Regions from separate parts of the Pseudarthrobacter sp. AG30 genome, predicted to be linked through region 1. Evidence: riboswitches for the same ligand, from Rfam matches in the RefSeq annotation. Region 1 holds a riboswitch; the other holds the start of a gene.
The links. A riboswitch is a leader RNA that binds a small molecule or an ion and turns the genes downstream of it on or off. The one in region 1 is predicted to bind thiamine pyrophosphate.
Positions count from the first base shown of each region.

Region 2: it holds a riboswitch for thiamine pyrophosphate, as region 1 does, so the genes downstream of both, DC347_RS11345 (ECF transporter S component) here and thiC (phosphomethylpyrimidine synthase ThiC) in region 1, are expected to answer to the same signal.

Region 1 is NZ_QEHL01000008.1:15,861-23,765, reverse strand. It holds gene ffh (signal recognition particle protein) at 1-675, shown strand, start outside; gene DC347_RS07900 (alpha/beta hydrolase) at 718-1,452, shown strand; gene thiC (phosphomethylpyrimidine synthase ThiC) at 1,449-3,299, opposite strand; TPP riboswitch at 3,295-3,402, opposite strand; gene DC347_RS07890 (amidohydrolase family protein) at 3,483-4,565, shown strand; gene DC347_RS07885 (VOC family protein) at 4,666-5,541, shown strand; gene DC347_RS07880 (hypothetical protein) at 5,704-6,159, shown strand; gene rpsP (30S ribosomal protein S16) at 6,379-6,801, shown strand; gene DC347_RS07870 (RNA-binding protein) at 6,803-7,045, shown strand; gene rimM (ribosome maturation factor RimM) at 7,165-7,710, shown strand; gene trmD (tRNA (guanosine(37)-N1)-methyltransferase TrmD) at 7,711-7,905, shown strand, end outside.
Region 2 is NZ_QEHL01000012.1:131,251-139,155, reverse strand. It holds gene DC347_RS11355 (energy-coupling factor transporter transmembrane protein EcfT) at 64-864, opposite strand; gene DC347_RS11350 (ABC transporter ATP-binding protein) at 861-2,408, opposite strand; gene DC347_RS11345 (ECF transporter S component) at 2,408-3,031, opposite strand; TPP riboswitch at 3,099-3,239, opposite strand; gene DC347_RS11340 (DUF4235 domain-containing protein) at 3,459-3,722, shown strand; gene mnhG (monovalent cation/H(+) antiporter subunit G) at 3,723-4,136, opposite strand; gene DC347_RS11330 (monovalent cation/H+ antiporter complex subunit F) at 4,126-4,404, opposite strand; gene DC347_RS11325 (Na+/H+ antiporter subunit E) at 4,401-4,946, opposite strand; gene DC347_RS11320 (Na+/H+ antiporter subunit D) at 4,943-6,544, opposite strand; gene DC347_RS11315 (Na(+)/H(+) antiporter subunit C) at 6,541-7,062, opposite strand; gene DC347_RS11310 (Na+/H+ antiporter subunit A) at 7,059-7,905, opposite strand, start outside.

The sequences.
Region 1 (7,905 bases):
CTGGACATGGGCGACATCCTCACCCTCATTGAGCAGGCCGAGAAGTCCTGGGACAAAGACGAAGCAGCCCGGATGGCGAAGAAGTTCGCCGACCAGGAAGACTTCACCCTCGAGGACTTCCTCGCCCAAATGCAGCAGATCCGCAACATGGGCTCCATGAAGAAGATGCTCATGATGATGCCGGGCGCGCAGAACATCCGGCAGCAGCTGGAGCAGTTCGACGAGCGCGAAATCGACCGCGTCGAGGCAATCGTCCGGTCCATGACGCCGCACGAGCGCCTCGCCCCGAGAATCATCAACGGCTCCCGCCGGGCGCGCATCGCCCGCGGCTCCGGCGTCCACGTTTCCGAGGTCAACGGCCTGCTGGAACGCTTTGCGCAGGCCCAGAAGATGATGAAGAAGATGGCCCAGGGCGGCATGCCGGGAATGCCCGGGATGCCGGGTATGCCCGGTGCCGGTGGGGGTGCGCGGAAGAACGCCAAGAACGCGCCGAAGAAGAAGGCGAAGTCCGGCAATCCGGCCAAGGCTGCGCAGGAACGCAAGGAGGCCGAGGCCCGGCGCGCCAATGCGGGCAAGGCGCTGCCCACCGGTGCCGCTTTCGGCCAGCAGGGCGGCGACTTCGATCCGTCGCAGTTGAACCTCCCCAAGGGCTTCGACAAGTTCCTGGGCAAGTAGCGGTTCCCCACGGATGTCGGTGCCGTGGAATAGGGTTGGGTCATGTTCAAGCAGCGGGTAGTTTTCGTGCACGGCGCCGGTGCTTTCGGCGCCGCCGCGTGGCCCCGCCAGCACGGCATGGCGCTGTCCTTCGACGCCCTGTTCCTTCGCAGGCAGGGCTATGACGCCGTCGCGGAGCCGGTGGAATCATCATTTGCGGAGGACACTGCCATCGTGCTGCGGTCCCTGGCCGATGATGGCCGCGGCGCCGCCGGCGGACACGTGGTGGCGCACTCCCAGGGAGCCATTCCTGCCATGATGGCGGCCGTCGAACGCCCCGACCTCGTCTACTCCCTGACCCTGGTGGAACCGGCGTGCCTCTCCCTGACCGCGGAGCTGCCGGCCACGGCGGCACACATCAGCCTGATGAAGCCGCTTCTCGAGGTCCGCCACCAGCTCAGTGACGAGGACTTCCAACGGGAGTTCGTCCGGCGGGTCTATGCCACGGACCTGCAGCAGCCTGCCACCGCGGAGGAGAAACGGTCCGCGCGCCGGCTGCGGCTCCAGGTCCCGTCGTGGGAAGCGCCCCTGCATATTGTTCCCGGGGTCCCCACCTTGGTCCTGACCGGGGGCTGGGAGCCGCTGTACGAGGAGATTGCCGGTTACCTGCGGGAGACCGGTGCCCTGCACCGCGTTGCCGCGGGCGGGCACCGGCCCCATGATTCGGTGGAAGGCGACCGGACCATCAGGCAGTTCATCGGCGAGGTCAGCCGCAGCGAGCCGGCCCGGGCCTCCTAGCTGCCGGCGGGCACCTGCAACTCCGGAAGGTAGACCTTGCCGCCGGCGGCCAGGAACTCCTGGCTCTTCGCCCGCATCCCCGACGCCGCCTCAGTGAGCGCCGCCTGCGCCTCAGCCGAGCCGTATTCATTCCGGATGTCCTGGCTGATCCGCATCGAGCAGAACTTGGGTCCGCACATGGAGCAGAAGTGCGCTGTCTTGGCGGGCTCGGCCGGCAACGTCTCATCGTGGAACGATTCCGCCGTCTCCGGGTCCAGCGACAGCGCGAACTGGTCGCGCCAGCGGAATTCGAACCGGGCCTTGGACAAAGCATCGTCCCGCTCGCGCGCCCCCGGGTGGCCCTTGGCCAGGTCCGCTGCATGGGCCGCAATCTTGTACGTGATGACGCCGGTCTTCACGTCGTCTTTGTTGGGCAGGCCCAGGTGTTCCTTGGGCGTGACGTAGCAGAGCATGGCGGTGCCGTACCGTGCGATTTCGGTGGCCCCGATTGCCGAGGTGATGTGGTCGTAGCCGGGCGCGACATCGGTCACCAGCGGACCGAGTGTGTAGAACGGCGCACCCTTGCACAGCTCCTGCTGCCGCTCCACGTTTTCCCGGACCAGGTGGAACGGCACGTGCCCGGGGCCTTCGACCATCACCTGGACGTCGTACTCCCACGCGCGCTGCGTCAGCTCGGCCAGCGTATCCAGTTCAGCGAACTGCGCCGCGTCGTTGGCGTCCGCCGTGGAGCCGGGCCGCAACCCGTCCCCCAGGGAGAACGCGACGTCGTACTTCGCGAAGATTTCGCAAAGTTCGTCAAAATGCGTGTACAGGAAGTTCTCCTGGTGGTGGGCCAGGCACCAGCCGGCCATAATGGAACCACCGCGCGAGACGATGCCCGTCACCCGGTTGGCGGTGAGCGGGACGTACCGCAGCAGGACACCGGCGTGGATGGTCATGTAGTCCACACCTTGCTCGCACTGCTCAATGACGGTGTCCCGGAAGATTTCCCAGGTCAGCGCGTTGGCTTCGCCGTTGACCTTTTCCAGTGCCTGGTAGATCGGAACCGTTCCGATCGGGACAGGGGAGTTGCGGATGATCCATTCCCTGGTGGTGTGGATGTCGTCCCCCGTGGACAGGTCCATCACCGTGTCGGCACCCCATTGGGTGGCCCACTGCAGCTTGTCCACCTCTTCGGCGATGGAGCTCGTCACGGCAGAATTACCGATGTTGGCGTTGATTTTCACCAGGAACGCCTTGCCGATGATCATGGGCTCGGACTCAGGGTGGTTGATGTTGTTCGGGATGATGGCCCGACCGGCGGCTACCTCGCTCCTGACCAGTTCCACGTCGCAGTTTTCCCGCAGCGCCACGAAACGCATTTCCTGCGTGATGGTGCCCTGCCGGGCGTAGTGCATCTGGGTCACCGTATGGCCGTCGACGGCGCGGCGGGGCACCGGCCGGGCGCCCTTCCACTCCGCGGAGGCAGCGCCCCGGCGCACGGCCGAGCGGCCGTCGTCGAGCAGGTTGCGTTCCCTGCCGGTGTAGGCCTCGGTGTCCCCGCGCGCCACGATCCATTCGGCACGGAAGGGCTCCAGGCCGCGGACGGGGTCGCTTCCCGGTCCGGCCGTCCGGTAGGTCCGGAAAGGTGCGTTCGGCTGCCCGTTGGGTGATGGCTCCAGCGCGATCTCGGTGACCGGGACCCGGATGCCGGAACCGGCGTCGTCGATGTAAGCCAGTGAATGCGACTTCAGCGACTGCGTCACCCGCACTTGGGATTCGCCACTGGATCCGGTGCCGGGACCGTTGGCCGCATCGGAACCGGACGGCACCAGGGCAGGGTTCAACTGGGTGTTTTGTGTACTCAAGGGAATACTCACTTCCTTCGCCGGCATTACCCGGACAGGTTCAACGGTCGCAGGCTGCGGCAGCCCGATCTCAGCCCCTGCAGGGGCACCCGTGTGGTCAGCAACGAAGCTACCACAGCCCTTCGGAAGCCCGTTGTAACAATCGATGATGCTAGCCTGACCGGGCAACGAAAGGATGCCCGGATGGCAGGAATAATTCACTTTCGCGGACCCGTCCTGGCTGCACCGGACAGCCTGCGGCAGGGACTCTGGTCCGTGGGCGGCAAGCTCACGTTCCGCCGGCCCGCACAGCCACCCGACCGGGTACTCGACGGCTGGGTATTGCCGGGCTTCGTGGACGCCCATTGCCATATCGGGCTGGGGCCGGCCGGTCCGGTGGAGGCCGCCGTAGCGCAGGAACAGGCGCTTGCGGACCTCAACGCCGGAACCCTCCTGGTCCGTGATGCGGGTTCGCCCGCCGATACGCGCTGGATGCAGGGCGGCACGGACTTCCCGGTGTTGATCCGCGCCGGCCGGCACATTGCCCGGACCCGGCGCTACCTGCGCGGTTTCGCCCACGAGGTCGAACCCGAGGACCTCGTTGAGGCCGTGCGCAAGCAGGCCCGGGACGGGGACGGCTGGGTCAAACTGGTGGGGGACTGGATCGACCGGGGCGCCGGTGACCTGGCGCCGTCCTTTCCTGCCGCCGTCGTCCGCGACGCGGTCCAGGCTGCACACGACGAAGGTGCCCGGGTGACGGCCCACTGCTTCGCCGAAGACACCCTGGACCAGATGCTCGACGCCGGCATCGACTGCATCGAGCACGCCACCGGGCTGCTGCCACGGCACCTGCCCCGGTTCGCCGGGCAGGGCGTGCCGATCGTGCCCACCCTCATCAACATCGCCACCTTCCCGGACATTGCCGCCCAAGCGGAGCCGAAGTTTCCACGGTACGCAGCCCACATGCGGTCCCTCTGGGAGCGGAGGCTGGAGCGCGTGGCCGAGGCCCACGCAGCGGGGGTGCGCATCTTCGCCGGAACAGACGCCGGCAGCGTCATCGGCCACGGCCGCATCGCGGACGAAATCCTCGCCCTGCACGGTGCGGGCCTGCCGATGACTGCAGCGCTGGATGCAGCGTGCTGGGCAGCCCGCCGCTGGCTCGGAGCGGACGGCTTGGAAGAAGGCGCACGCGCCGATGTGATCGTCTGTCGTGAGGATCCACGGGCGGTCCCGGAGACCATCGGCAGGCTGGACCACGTCGTGCTGGGCGGCCGCGTTATCCGTTGACCCAACGTGGCCCCCGGGACTTGGAATAAATTGAAGCTTCAAGTAATTTTAAGAAGTGACAGGCCGCCATCGGGACGGCCGCCAATCCAAGGAGCCTCCAATGACCGCATCAGCCAACAGCCAGGACCTGCTTCCTGCCGACCTCGCCATGGGCACGGTGATGCTCAAGGTGGGGGACATGAAGGTCATGACCGACTACTACCAGCGCGCACTGGGCCTGGAGGTGGTGGCCGAGCAGGACGGCGGACTGTACCTGGGCCGCCTTGGCCGCCCCCTGGTCCACCTGGCTCCGGCCCCCGGGCTGAACCTGCCCGGCAGGGGAGAGGCCGGACTCTTCCACACCGCGCTGCTGTTTGAAGACCAGGCCTCCCTCGCCGCCACCATCGCCACCGCGGCCCAATACGAGCCGATGTCCTTCACCGGCAGCGCCGACCACCTGGTCAGCGAAGCCTTCTACTTCACCGATCCGGAAGGCAACGGCATCGAACTGTATTGGGACCGGCCGCGCAGCAACTGGTCCTGGAACGGGACGGACGTGGTGATGGACAGCCTTGCCCTTCCCCCGCAGCGCTACCTGGACCAGCACCTCACCGAGGAATCGCTCGAAGGCCAGCGCGTGACGGCCGCAGGCGTGGGGCACGTCCACCTCCAGGTGGGAGACGTCCAGACGGCGCGCGACTTCTACGTGGGCACCCTCGGTTTCGAAAAGACGGCGGGCTGGCACGGGCAGGCCTTGTTCGTTTCCGCCGGGCGGTACCACCACCACATGGCCATGAACGTCTGGAACAGCCGCGGGGCCGGCCCCCGCAAGGACACCCTTGGGCTGGGCGAAGTCCTCATCGAAGTTCCTTCAGGGGACGACGTCGGCGCCTTGGCTGACCGCCTCAAGGTCGCCGGAGTGACCGCGCACCACACCGGCGCCGAACTCCGGTTCGAGGATCCGTGGCGCAACCGGCTGCGGGTGGCCGTCCGCTGAGCTGCGCTGCCGGCGGAGGCCGGCCAGCGCCGAGAACTGTCCTGTGCGGCCCGGCCCGGCGCGTGCCCCTGCCGGTCCCCAGCTACTAGGCTGATTCAGTACGGCCGGGACGCGGGCAGCGCCCGGCGCGCAGTTCCGCCAACGGAAGAAGGGCAAACAGCCATGGGCTTCACCGAGATCTTTGTTGCCACCCATGACGCCGCGCTCAAACGCGCCGGCCTCCTTGATGCAGGGAGCGCGCCCGCGGCGAACGTCGGTCCTGGCAGCCAGGCCGTGCGGATCGAGGGAGTCAGCGACTTCGAAATCGAACAGCTCGGCGACCTCGCCGGGACTGCTGTCCACGCCGGTGGTGCCGACTATGAGCTGACCATGGTGGATGTCGCCAGCGACTCCCTTCTGGCAGTTCCGCCTGCCATGGTCCGTGCGCTGGCCGACCTCCTGTCCTACGAGACCGAAGGCGAGGGCAACGTCCTCGAAGACGTCGCCGAGCAGTGGGCCGCGCAGGACGACATGCCTTTCGGCGCGGCCCAGGCCCGGACCTACGTGGAGCAGCTCGCCAGGCTCGCGGCCGGGTTGGACGACGCCGAGCGAACCGGGCTGTACGTCTGGTCCGCCTGACCGGCGCCGCAGGGCCCATCCCGCGGCCGGCGCCGGCGCGAAGCGCGGCGACGCCGAGTCGAAATAAGTTCGCTGATCTGGCACAATAAACAGGTACTCGATCTGCGTGGCCCCTCTCTCCGCGTCCGGATCCTGTCCTTCGAACCGGCAAGTACGGCCCGCCCCACGGGTGCAGAACGCCGGGTTCACCCCTTTTCTGAAACAGGAGTGACCACAAAAGTGGCCGTAAAGATTCGCCTTAAGCGCTTCGGCAAGATGCGCGCCCCGTACTACCGCATCGTCGTCGCGGACTCACGCACCAAGCGTGACGGCCGCGCCATCGAGGAGATCGGCAAGTACCACCCCACCGAAGAGCCCTCGTTCATCGAGGTCAACTCCGAGCGTGCCCAGTACTGGCTGTCCGTCGGCGCCCAGCCGTCCGAGCAGGTTGCCGCCATCCTGAAGATCACCGGTGACTGGCAGAAGTTCAAGGGCCTCCCGGGCCAGGAAGGCACCCTCAAGACCAAGGTCGCGAAGGACGCTTTCGTAGCTCCGGAGAAGGGCTCGGTCATCATCCCGGAAGCCATCACCAAAAAGGCCTCCAAGTCTGACGCTGCCGAGGCCCCGGCCGACGCCGAAGCTGAGACCACCGAGGCTGAGTAGATTGCTGGCAGAAGCGCTGGAGCACCTGGTCCGTGGAATCGTTGATTCCCCGGACGACGTCAAGGTCAGTTCGAAGAACAACCGCCGCGGGGACACCCTCGAAGTGCGGGTTCACCAGGATGACCTCGGACGGGTGATTGGCCGCCAGGGCCGCACCGCACGCGCACTGCGCACCGTGGTGGCAGCACTGGCCGGCGGCGAACCGGTCAGGGTCGACGTCGTCGATACCGACCGCCGCCGCTGAGCGCTCGGCAACACTTAGTTCTGCTCCGGCCCCTCCACCACCTGGTGGAGGGGCCGGACTGCTTTGATCAACACAGTGCTTTCACCCCACACCAACCACAACCCGGAACAGAGGAACAGATGCAGCTTCAGGTGGCGCGGATCGGCAAGCCGCACGGCATTCGCGGGGAAGTCACGGTCCAGGTGCTGACCGATGCCCCCGACGACAGGTTTGTCCCCGGCACGGAGTTCGTCGTTGAACCTGCCGCGTCCGGCCCCTTGACGGTGGACAGTGCGCGCTGGAACAAGGACATCCTGCTGCTGGGCTTCGCGGAAGTGAAGGACCGCAACAAGGCCGAAACCCTCCGCGGCGCGAAGCTGTTCATCGAAACGGAAGAACTCGACGAGGATGACGACGAAGGCTGGTACGAGCACGAACTCGTCGGCCTCCAGGCGCGGGTCGGCTCACAGGTGGTGGGAAAGGTGACTGCCCTGGCCACCATGCCCGTCCAGGACCTGCTGACCGTGACCACCCCGGCGGGCGAAGAGATCCTGGTTCCCTTCGTGGAGCAGATTGTGCCCGAGGTCAACCTTGAGGAGGGCTTCGTCCTGCTCACCCCGCCGGACGGCCTCTTCGAACTGAACGCCGGCGACGCCGCATCCCCGGAACCAGAAGGCCGGGAATAGATGCGGATCGACGTCGTCAGCATCTTCCCCGAATACCTTGCCCCGCTGGAGCTCTCGCTGATCGGCAAGGCCCGCCAGGACGGGATCCTGGACCTGCATGTCCACGACCTCCGCAGCTTCACCACCGACAAGCACCGTTCCGTGGACGACACTCCGTACGGCGGAGGCGCGGGGATGGTCATGAAGCCCGAACCG
Region 2 (7,905 bases), on a different contig from region 1:
CATCCGAGGGAGTATCCGGGGTGACCTACCCGCTACATGCGATAGTACCGGCAGGTAACCCTGCTAGCTGCCCAGCCACACCATGTTCCAACGGCCCGCGGCAAGCGCCGCACCGAGGGCGCACCCGGAGATCAAGACGCCACCGCCTACCACCCACAGGTCCAGCACACTGAACGTCGATTCGCGGGCCCAGGTTCGCTGCCCGCCGCCGAAACCCCGCGCTTCCATGGTCACGGCAAGCCTCGACGCGCGGCGGATCGCCTGCACCAGGAGCCCGAAACTTTGGCCCAGGGTCGCCTTCACCCGCTGGACCACGTTGCCGCGCGACCCCACGCCGCGGGCACGCCGGGCCATCCCGATGGTCTGCCATTCCTCGGCCATGAGCCCCACCAGGCGCATCGCCGCCAGGGTTCCCAGGACGAACCGGTGCGGCAGGCGCGCCTTCTGTGCCAGCGCATCGGCAAGGTCCGTCGGATCGGTGCAGCTCATCAGGAGCACCGCCGGAAGGGCGATCGCGAAGCCCCGCAGCAGGAAGCCGATGCCCAGCTGGAGGGAGCCTTCGCTCATGGTCCAGATGCCGGCGTCGAGCAGGATCCTCCCGCTGTCCGGCGCCAGGATGGACGTGCTCCAGCCGCCGATGGCGGCGGCGAGGATCAGCGGCCAGCCCCGCTGCCAGAGCAGGGACACGGTGAGGCCGGCCAGGGGAAAAAGGATCAGTTCGAAGACCAGCACCACGGACGCGGAAACCCAGTCGATGGACAGCGCCAGGACCGCGGTGATCAGCACGACGGCGGCAAATTTGCTCAGCGGGTTGGCCCGGGCAAGGAGGGCGCGGTTGCCGTCCAGGGTCAGCTGCTGCCTCATGGCGCCACCGGTTCCGTGGCGGCCATCCGCAGCTCGGCCCCGGCCAGAGCCCGGGTGAATTCGGCGTCGTGGGTCACGGACACCACGGCCGTGCCGGCGTCCAGGAGTTCGGAGAGGAACGAGGCCAACTCCGCCCAGGTGTTGGCGTCCTGCCCGAACGTCGGCTCGTCCAGGACCAGCACCTGCGGGCTGGCGGCCAGGACCGTGGCCACGGACAGCCGACGCTTCTCACCGCCGGACAATGTGTAGGGATTGGCGTCCACCAGCTGGGTGAGCCGCAGCCGCTCCAGCAGCTCCTCCACCCGGTCCTCGCCGTGGCCCAGGTGCCGCGGCCCGAACAGCAGCTCGTCCAACACCTTGCCCGTCACGAACTGGTGCTCCGGTTCCTGGAACACGGTGCCCACCCGTGAGATCAACTGCTCTGCCTTCCACGCGTAGGGGTCGATCCCGGCACCGCGGCTAAGGTCCACGGCGGCCGACACCTTTCCGGACACCGGTTCAAGGAGCCCGGCAAGGGTCAGTGCGAACGTTGATTTTCCGGCGCCGTTCGGGCCGGTGACGGCCAGCGCCTGGCCGGCCCGGACCTGCGCGGCAACACCCTCCTGGACAGGAACCGGCGGAATCTTGCGGAAGCCTTTGCGGCGGGGACGCTCGCGGGAGACCGCCAGGTCTTCGGCTGCAAGCAGGAGGTTGCCGGTTACGGCGGCCGGGATGCCGGACCGGCGGCGGGTGGCCGGCACATACCCCGGCACCCAGACTCCGGCCGCCGTCAGCATGGCCCGGGCCTCGCTGAGCACCCGGTCCGGAGGTCCGTCCAGGAGCACGGCGGGATCCGAGGCGGAGCCCGGCTGCAGGACCACGATCCGGTCCACCAGGTCCTTCCAGACGGAAACCCGGTGCTCCACCACCACCAAAGTGGCCCCGGTCTTGTCGAGGCAGCGTGCCACGGCGTCCCGGACCTCCAGGACGCCGTCCGGGTCGAGGTTGGCGGTGGGCTCGTCCAGCAGGATCAGCCCGGGACGCATCGCAAGGATGCCCGCCAGCGCCAGGCGCTGTTTCTGACCGCCGGAGAGGGCCGACGTCGGGTGGTCCAGCGGGAGCTGGGAGAGTCCGACGTCGGCAAGCGCCTCGTGCACGCGCGCCCAGATGGCGTCGCGGGGCACGGCAAGGTTCTCGGCGCCGAAGGCGACGTCGTCCCCCACCCGGGAGAGGACCACCTGCGTCTCCGGGTCCTGCTGCATCAGGCCGGAGCGGCCGCGACGCTCGCGGGGAGGGGCGCCGTCAACCAGCAACGAACCGGACTCGTCCGCATCGCCGGCCTCGCCGTCGTCGTTGATGTCGCCCAGGACCCCGGCGAGGGCATGCAGGAGCGTCGACTTCCCGGCACCCGAGGGACCGAGCAGGAGTACCCGCTCGCCGGGGCGGATATCCAGGTCGAGGGCGTGGACGGCAGGTTTGGCCCTGCCTGCATGCCGCCAGCCCCAGCCGCGGGCCGTGACGGCGGCAGGGCGCACGCCTCCTGCGGCGTCCTGGGAAGGTGCCATCAGGAGAAAACTGGCTCCGTTGCAGCCTTGCGGGACGCGAAGGAACTCAGCACCCCGGTGCGGGCCAGGCCGCGGGTGGCGAGCCAGGACAACGCGCCCGCCAGCACGGCGCCGGACACCGTGGTCAGGACGATATAGGCGAGCTTGTCCGCCCCGGAGTAGGCAATGTTCCAGCCCCACGGTGCGAGTGAGTCATTCAGGCCGCAGAAGAAGCCCGCGGCCGCCCCCGCCACGAGGGAGACGGGCAGGTTGAACTTGCGGTAGACGAAGACCGCGAAGATGATTTCCGCGCCCAACCCCTGGATGAAACCGGAGAAAAGGACGGAGGCGCCATACTGGGAACCCATCAGGAGCTCGCCCGTTGCGGCCACAGTTTCGCAGAACAGGGCGGCTCCGGGCTTGCGGATGATGAGCATTCCCAGCACGCCCGGAATCATCCAGCCGCCGGCCAGGATCCCGGTCAAGGGCGGGTAGGCGGCGTTCATGGGGGCCGACAGGGCGGCGGCGCCCTGGTCCCAGGCCCAGAAAATGACCCCGCCGGCGATGGCCACCAAGGCCGCCACCACGATGTCGACGACGCGCCAGGACTTACTGGTGGTCTTCTTGATTGCAGCAGTACTCATGTGATCCTCCTGGGTAACAGGAGGGGAAAGTGGCTCCGGCTGGCGGACCGTTGCCGGTCCGGCCGGACACTTTGAGAACTCGACTCCCTTGCGCCGGTACTAACCGGATCAGGTTCGAGGGTCTGCGGCTGTCCCGCACTCTCAGCGCCCACCTGCGGTGCCCGGCATGGCCAGGTTGTCCGACGGCGGCGCTCCCCTGTCGTTTTTGAATGTTGATGTTCGCGTGTAAATACTGCCCGGTTTGGGCGTGGTCAAGTTTACACCTGGCGGGGGCTGGGCGGCGGCCATGCCGGCTGTTGAACCGGATGTGACCGCGGACCGCCGTCAGCGGGCCCGAGAGGATGCCGGCCATGCCCTTGCCCGGACCGGTCCGGGTGTACGGCTAGGCTGGAGGCAGTCCGTTTTCCGCCCGCAAGGAGTACTAGGAATGAACCTCTTCATCAAGCTGCTCGGTACCGCGGTGAGCCTGGGCGCAGGCCTGGTCGGCACCAAGCTCGTCAACACCATCTGGGAAAAGACCACCGGGCAGAAGCCGCCCAGCGGCAAGGGCGAGGACGTGCCCACCAGCCTGCGTTCGGCCTTGACTTTCGCACTGATCTCCGCGTCCGTCAGCGCCATCATCCAGGTCCTGGCCAACCGGGGCACCCAGCGCGCCATCACCCGCTTCGCCAAGACGCAGGACATCGTCTAGCTACTGGCGGTTTTCGCCGTCGTCGCGGTTGTCCGTCAGGGCAGCCTCGGCGGCGGCTTTTTGCACTACGGCCTCAAGCTCATCGGCGGCGAGCAGCTCCCGGTGCAGGTGCTTGGTGCGGTAGCCGGCCCGGCCCACCATGTGCGCGGACACCGGCACCGTGAGCAGCTGGAAGATCCAGGCCACCACCAGGACCGGCCAAACCCACCAGCTGCGCATCTGCAGCCCAATGGCTGCCAGCAGCAGGAACAGGCCCAGGACCTGCGGCTTGGTGGCGGCGTGCATGCGGCTCATCAGGTCCGGGAAGCGGAGCAGCCCGATGGCGGCGCCCAGGGACAGGAGCGCACCCGCCACCATGAACACCGCGGAGGCAAGGTCGATCCACGCGTCCGCGCCGGAAAAGTCAGGATTCATGGGGGTTCACCCTCCGGTCGGCGACGAACCGGGCCACCGTGACCGACCCGATGAACCCAATGATGGAGATGGCCACCACCAGCATCAGGTTGTTCAGGTGCCGGTTCACGGCCATGTCCACGCACAGGGCCCCGCCCAGGATGGCGAGCAGGACATCGGCCGCAAGCACCCGGTCCAGCAGCGAAGGGCCGCGGGCAATCCTGATGATGGCCCCGCCCGCGGCGAGGGAGAAGATGACGGCCGTGACCGCCAGGACAACGGGCATCATGCGGACGCCTCCATTCGGACGGCTTCAAGTTCTTCGGCGGACCCCATGATGCGGATCAGGCCCGCTTCGATGGACCGGACCTCGTTCCGCAGGCCCTCGATGTCCTGCTTGGAGGTGATGTTGAGTGCGTGCAGGTACAGGGTGGAGGCCGGGCGGTCCACCTCCACCACCAGGGAGCCGGGAATCAGGGAGATCACGTGCCCGGTGGCGGTGACGATCAGGTCCTGGTGGCTCCGGAGCTTCACCGCGACGACGGCGTTGGTCACCTTGGGTCCGCGGACGGTGGCCAGGTACAGGACCTGGCCGCTGGCGACCACCACTTTCGCCAGGAAGGCAAAGGCGAAGGGCACGGCGTACAGGATGTTGAACCGGCCGCTGAGTTCCACCGGCGGAAGGTAGAACAGCCTGGCAACGCCTACCGCCAGCAGGGCACCGAAGAGCAGGTTCCCGGGGCTGAAGTCCTGCCACAGGGCACCCCACACGATTACCAGCCACACCAGGAGGGGAAGCTCCTGCCGCAGCGAAATCCGTTTGCGGCTCATCGTCCTCCTCCCGTCACGGTGGCCGGAACGGCGGTATTGCTGCCGAGGACCGACTGGATGTAGGGGGCCCGGTCCAGCATGTCCCGCGCAGCCTGGTCGGAGAGCCCGAACAGCGGCCCGGCGAACACGGTGAGCGCGACGCCGAGCACCACCAGGCCAAGGGTTGATCCCACCATGGTGCGCGGCAGGAGCGTGACCGTGTTGAGTTTGGCGCCCGGACCGGCGGCGCGCCCCGAGGGGCCGGCCAGCAACACGGGGTCCGGATGTTCGGCGTCCTCCGGCTTCCGCCAGAACGCCCGGTTCCATACGCGGGCAATGGCCAGCAGCGTCAGCAGGCTGGTCAGCACCCCGCCGATCACCAGTGCGTAGGCCAGCGGGGTCCCCAGCTCAATACCGGCCTGCAGCAGCCCCACCTTGCCGAGGAACCCGGAGAACGGGGGGATGCCGGCCAGGTTCATGCCGGGGATGAAGAACAGCATTGCCAGCAGGGGCGAGAGCTTGGCCAGGCCGCCCAGCCGGTCAACGGAGGAGCTGCCGCCGCGGCGTTCGATCAGGCCGGTCACCAGGAACAGGCTGGTCTGGATGGTGATGTGGTGGGCCACGTAGAAGACCGCAGCCGCCAGCCCGGCCACGGAGGACATGGCCAGCCCGAACACCATGTACCCGATGTGGCTGACCAGGGTGAACGAGAGCAGACGTTTGATGTCGCTTTGCGCCAGCGCACCAAGGATGCCCACCACCATGGTCAGCAGCGCCACCACCATCAGTGGCGTGTTCAGGGTGTCGCCGGGGAACAACAGCGTCTCGGTCCTGACCATGGCGTACACGCCCACCTTGGTCAACAGGCCGGCGAACACGGCGGTGACGGGTGCCGGCGCCGTGGGGTAGGAGTCGGGGAGCCAGAAGGACAGCGGGAAGACGGCGGCCTTGATGCCGAACGCCACCAGCAGCATGACGTGCAGCAGGGTCCTGGTGCCTTGGTCCAGGTCGCCCAGCTTGAGGGCGAGGTCAGCCATGTTGACGGTGCCGGTTGCGCCGTACACCATGGCGATGGCGATCAGGAACAGCACGGAGGACACCACCGACACCACCACGTAGGTGACGCCGGCGCGGATCCGGGGCCCGGTGCCGCCCAGGGTCATCAGCACGTAGCTTGCGGTCAGCAGGATCTCGAAGCCGACGTAGAGGTTGAAGAGGTCGCCGGAGAGGAACGCGTTGGACACCCCCGCCACCAGGATCAGGTAGGTGGGGTGGAAGATCGAGACCGGGGCGTCTTCGTCGCCGTCGGCCATGCCTTGCCCGGTGGCGTACACCAGCACGGCGAGGCTCACTGCCGAGGAGACCACCAGCATCAGCGAGGAGAACTGGTCCACCACCATCACGATGCCCCAGGGCGGCAGCCAGCCGCCGATGGTCACCGCGGCGGTTCCGCTGTTCCACGCGGACGCCAACAGGAGGCATTCGAGGGCCAGGGTGAGTGACAACAGTCCGATGCTGACCGCCCGCTGGGCCCGGGAGTGCCGGATCAGGAGGAAGGTCAGTGCGGCGCCCAGGATGGGAAGGACGACGGCGAGCGGGGCCAGGCTGGCGATGTTCACTTTTTGCCGCCTTCCGGGCCGGATTCGATGGTGAGCGAGCCGGGCTGTTCTTCCGCGGCTGCCTGTTCGGCCGGCAATTCCCGGCCTCCCGCCGTGACGGTGGCGAGCGGAAACTCGGATGTTTCGGCCGGGATTTCGGCGTCGTCCTCCGCGTCGAAGCTCGGTGTTTCCGCCACCCGGAGGTCCTCCACGTCGTCCTGGATATCGTCCTGGCGGGCCAGGACCCACGTGCGGTAGATGATGCCCAGCATGAACGCCGTGACGGCGAAGGAGATCACGATCGAGGTCAGGATCAAGGCTTGCGGCAGGGGGTCGTTGTAGTCACCGGCGGGGGTGTCCTTGGTGAAGAACGGAGCCAAGCCGGCGTATCCCCCGGTGGAGAGGATCAGCAGGTTGGTGGCGTTGGCCAGCAGCATCAGCCCCAGCAGGACGCGGGTGAGGCTGCGTTCGAGGATCAGGTAGATGCCGCAGGCATAGAGGGCGCCCATGACGATCAGCAGGGTCAGGTTGACGCTCATGCGTTGCCCTTTGCGGTGGTCTCGGCAGGAAAACGGTCCGGTTCTTGGTCCTGCTGTGCCGGTTCAGGCCCGGCCGCAGCGGACCGTTCTTCCATGTGTTCATCGATCTCGGCACCCAGGCTGCGCAGCACGTCGAGCACCAGGCCCACCACCACCACGTACACGCCGATATCGAAGATGGTGGAGGTGACGAACTTGATGTCGCCGAAGACGGGCAGCCACACCTCGATGATGGCGGACTGGAACACCTGTCCGCCCAACAGCAGGGGCGTCACGCCGGAGGCAGCGGCCAGGGCCAGGCCGGTGCCCAGCAACGCACCGGCGCTCAGCGGTGCGGCTTCCCGCAGTTCGAACCGCCCGCCGGCCAGGTAGCGGATGGTCAGGGCCAGGCCGGCGGTCAGGCCGCCGGCGAAACCGCCGCCGGGCAGGTTGTGGCCGGCCAGCAGCAGGTAGAGCGAGAAGATGATCATCGAGTGGAACATCAGGCGGGTGACCACCTCGAAGATGATGGAGCGGCGTTCCGGGGCGAGGGTCCTGCCCGCCACGATCCAGGCGTCCCGTGCCGAGGCGGCGAACTTCCGGCTGATGGCCAGCGCCGCACCGTCGCGGGAACCGGGGTCCACGCCGTGGTACCGCCCCACGGTGCCCTCGGCAACGGAGGCGGACCGTTGCAGGCGGTCGCCGCGGCCGCGGACGAAAATCAGGCTGGCCACGCCGGTGGCGGCCAGGGCCAGGACGCTGATCTCGCCGAAGGTGTCCCACGCCCGGATGTCCACGAGCGTCACGTTCACCACGTTCAGGCCGCCGCCGCCCTCGTAGGCGAGCTGCGGGAACTGCAGGGAC